DNA from 2 places in the Mesorhizobium sp. C372A genome. Region 1 is predicted to be linked to the other one. Evidence: predicted binding sites of a transcription regulator. Region 1 holds the regulator's gene; the other holds the start of a gene.

Region 1 (2,204 bases):
GGCATTTTCAGCGTGTGTCGCCGCTCAGCCTGATCGCCAATCTGGCCGTGATGCCGATTGTTTCGTTGATCGTCATGCCCTTTGCCGTGCTCAGCGCACTGGCGATGCCGTTCGGCGCCGACGGGCCGTTCCTCTATGTGATGGGCAAAGGTCTGATGGCGATGATCGCTATATCGGCCTGGATTTCCGAGCGCTCGCCGGTCGACGCCGTCGGGCTGATCTCCATCCGCTCGGTGCTGTTAGTGGCGGTCGCCCTCGTCATCGCCACCATGGCCACCACCTGGCTCAGGTTGGCGGCCGTGCCTTTCGCGCTGGCCGGCCTGTTGACGGTGCCGCAGGTGCTTACGCCAGACGTGCTCATATCCGAGGATGCGCATCTGGTGGCCATGCCGATCGGTGGCGGCGAACTCGCCCTCAACCGCGAACGCTCCAACGAATTCACCACGGACAATTGGAAACGGGCGCTGCGGGCCGAAACCATTATCCCACCTGAGATTTTCGAGGCAACAGATACGCGGTTCGATCTCGATCCGCTCGATCTGCCGCCCGGCTCGCCCTTCTATTGCACCGGCGATCTCTGTATCGCCCGGCACCCTTCCGGAGCCATTGTAGCGCTTGCGAAAGACCGCAAGACGGCGCGGCCGGCCTGTGCCTTCGCTAGCCTGATCGTCATCGATGACGCCACGGCCTACAATCCGTGCCGCGACCCGCTGGTGCTGGTCGTGACGAAGAAACAGCTGGCCCGCGACGGCAGCGCCGCCGTCTTCTTCGATCCGCAATCGGCAGCTGCAGCGCCAACCATCCGCTTCGCCGTCGACAAGCCGTATCGCCCCTGGCACGAGCAACGCCGCTTCTCCCGCGAAGCGCGCGGCCTGCCGCCTTACAACCAGCGTGAAAAGTACAAACCCAAGCCGGCTCAGTAGCGCCGGATCAATCCGACAAGCTTGCCCTGCACCTTCACCCTGTCCGGTCCAAAAATGCGGGTCTCGTAGGCCGGGTTGGCGGCTTCCAGGGCGATCGAGGCGCCCTTGCGGCGGAAGCGTTTCAGGGTCGCTTCCTCATCGTCGACCAACGCCACCACGATCTCGCCGGGGCTGGCTGTGTCGGCATTGCGGATGATGACCGTGTCGCCATCGAAAATGCCGGCCTCGATCATCGAATCGCCCTTGACCTCGAGCGCGTAGTGTTCACCGCCCATGATCATGTCGGGCGGCACCGAGATCGAATGGGTCTGATGCTGGATGGCGTCGATCGGCACGCCGGCGGCGATGCGTCCCATCACCGGGATTGAAATCGAGGAAACGGCATCGTCATTGCCGGCAGACATCGAACGCGACGGCGAGCCCGGCCTGATCTGGCGGCCGAGACCGCCTTGGCCCATCGCGCCTTGTCCTTGGCCGCCTTGCCCTTGGCCGGTTTGACCAAGACTGCCCTGAATGACGCTCGGCGAAAACTTCCTCGCCGCATTGAGGCCTGGTGCGATCGAGTCGGGCAGCCGCAGCACTTCCAGCGCGCGCGCCCGGTTCGGCAGCCGGCGAATGAAACCGCGCTCCTCAAGCGCCGTGATCAGGCGGTGGATGCCGGACTTGGAGGCGAGGTCAAGCGCTTCCTTCATCTCATCGAAGGACGGCGGGATTCCGCTCTCCTTCAGGCGTTCATGGATGAACATCAGAAGCTCATGTTGTTTGCGCGTCAGCATCGCGGCCCCCAGGGGTTCTGAAACCAGAATCAGAAAAAACAAACCCAGAACAAACACTATCTGTTCCAGTTGTGTTCCGCAACCTTTTAAAGTTTAATGAATGTGTTGACGTTTTGTTCAGCGTAACGTTCGGCACCGCGAGCGGCGCTCGTAGTCGTTGGCCGGCAACGGGGTGAAACAAAGACAAGGTGCCCTGCGTCGTCGGCTACGATCGCCGCTTCCTTTTCGGACGGGGCTGCGCAGCATCCGCGCCGGGTTCACTCTGGGCATAGACCTGCAGCGTGTAGCCGATGTGAGCGGTCATCAGAGTTTTCGCACGTTCGACGTCGCGATCGAGGGCCGCTTCCATCAGGGCGGTATGGTGTTCGATCGCCACGGCGTCGCGCAGGGCCGCCACGGCCTTCCGGTGGCCATCCGTGCGGCCGGCGGCGGCGCGCAGCGTCGGGGCCAGACCCAGAAAGCGGTGATGGCGATGCAATTGGTCGGAAATCGTCGCATTGAAGCG
Region 2 (2,204 bases), 3.1 Mb from region 1:
CCGTTCCGCTTCGATCTCATCCATCATCTGCGCAAATTCGTCGCTGATTGCATTTTCCGAGGCGAAGGCAGCGCGAATCGCATCCCAAGCCGTGAGTCCAGGCTCGGCCTTGCCTTCTTTTTCCGCAACCATGCCTTTTCGCAATAAATCGATCGCCTTGATCGAGAGGCTTTGGCCGCCCTTGCGTGCCGCATGCTCGATTTCACGCTTCAACGGCTCGGGAATATCTCTGATCAACATATCGCCCATCTGAGTCTCCAGTCTGATATCAATGATATCACGCTAGGAAGCGTCTCTCAATAGGGGCGGGTCGAGACGGGATTTTGTGCGAGTCGCCGAAAGCAGGGCCTATCCCACCAGCTTGCCCGGCGCCTTGTCCTTGGCGAGCTTCTTGAACTTCTTGACCACCATGTCGCGCTTCAGCTTCGAGATGTGGTCGATGAACAGCACACCGTTGAGATGGTCGATCTCGTGCTGCAGGCAAGTCGCCATCAGGCCTTCGGCCTCGATCTCCTGCAGCTTGCCGTCGCGGTCGAGATATTTCACGCGCACCGAGGCGGGACGCTCGACCTCGGCGTAATAGTCCGGGATCGACAGGCAGCCTTCCTCGTAGACCGAGCGGGCGTCGGCGCTTTCGAGGATTTCGGGATTGATGAAGACATGCGGCGCCGGCGGCTCGTCTTCCTTGGCGAGGTCGATGACCAGCATGCGCAGCGGCTCGCCGATCTGGATTGCGGCCAAACCGATGCCCGGCGCATCATACATCGTCGCCAGCATGTCGTCGGCCAGTTTGCGCAAAGGCGCGTCGACGCGTTCGACTGGTTTGGAAACCTGGCGCAGGATGGGATCGGGAAGGATGATGAGCGGCTTGATCGACATGGCGCCTCACCTAAAACGTCGCAGGAGAAGCGTCAACCGGTGCGAATCGGTCTCGTTCACGTTTTGATCTGTGCCAGGTCTGCGAATCGGCTATGCTGGCGGGATGAACGACCTGAGCACCATCCTTTCCGAACCCGTTGCCCGGCTTGGCGCCACGACGATCACGCTCGGCCATGCACTGGCCCTCGGCGCGCTGGTGTTTCTCGGCCTGTTCCTGGCGCTTGTCGTGGCGCTGTGGCGATCGGCCAAGGCGCGCACCATCGCCGCGGCGGAAGCCGCCGACCACGCCCGCGACGCCGAGGCGCGGATGGCCGGCATTTTGCAAAGCCAGGCCGAGATGCAGGGCCGCATGGGCGCCATCGCCGACGTGTTCGGCGCAAGGCAGGCCGAACTCAACCAGTCGATCGGCCAGCGCCTCGAAGCCATGACCGGCAGGCTCGGTCAAACCATGACCGAACAGACCAAATCGACGCATGAGAGCCTCGCCAAACTGCAGGAACGGCTGGCGGTCATCGACACCGCGCAAGGCAACATTCAGTCGCTGGCCGGCCAGGTCGTGCAATTGCAGGCGATCCTGTGCAACAAGCAGACGCGCGGCGCCTTCGGCCAGTCGCGCATGGAGGCGATCGTCGCCGACGGCCTTCCGATGGGCGCCTACGAGTTCCAGGCAACGCTGTCAAACGGCAGCCGTCCCGACTGCCTGGTCAGGATGCCGAACGGTGCGCCGCAGCTTGCCATCGACGCCAAGTTTCCGCTGGAAGCCTGGAACGCCATCCGCGCCGCCGATGGCGCCGAACAACAGAAGATCGCGGCCCAGGCTTTCCGCCGCGACATCGAAATTCACGTCCGCGATATCTCGGAAAAATACCTGATCCAGGGCGAGACGCAGGACACCGCCTTCATGTTCGTGCCGTCGGAATCGGTGTTCGCCGAAATCCACGAGAATTTCGACGCCGTGGTCCAGAAGGCGCACCGGGCGCGTGTCATCATCGTCTCACCGTCGCTTTTGATGCTGTCGATCCAGGTCATCCAGGCCATCCTCAAGGACGCCCGCATGCGCGAACAGGCGCATCTGATCCAGGGCGAGGTGATCCGGCTGATGGAAGACGTCGCGCGCGTCGACGAACGCGTGCGCCGGTTGCAGACGCATTTTGGCCAGTCGGCCAAGGATATCGACGAGATACTGGTGTCGACGTCGAAGGTGACCAAGCGCGGCCAAAAGATCGAAGCGCTGGAGTTTGGAGAAAACGAAGCCGAAGTGCGCGGTGGCGGACCCGCCAAGGCCGAAGCCGGAGTGCGGGTGGCGGATTCCAAGACGGGGCAGC

The links. The regulator LexA, encoded in region 1, represses DNA repair genes until DNA is damaged. The targets are predictions, from matches to a motif close to TGTTCNNNNTGTGTTCNG.
Region 2: a site for LexA is predicted at 933-950, ahead of NLY42_RS06995 (DNA recombination protein RmuC). Genes of this name have one in related genera too.

What each region holds. Positions count from the first base shown of each region.
Region 1 covers NZ_CP100475.1:4,636,743-4,638,946, reverse strand. The annotation lists gene NLY42_RS22265 (ComEC/Rec2 family competence protein) at 1-923, shown strand, start outside; gene lexA (transcriptional repressor LexA) at 917-1,699, opposite strand; gene NLY42_RS22255 (GntR family transcriptional regulator) at 1,905-2,204, opposite strand, start outside.
Region 2 covers NZ_CP100475.1:1,517,758-1,519,961, forward strand. The annotation lists gene NLY42_RS06985 (hypothetical protein) at 1-249, opposite strand, end outside; gene def (peptide deformylase) at 349-879, opposite strand; gene NLY42_RS06995 (DNA recombination protein RmuC) at 983-2,204, shown strand, end outside.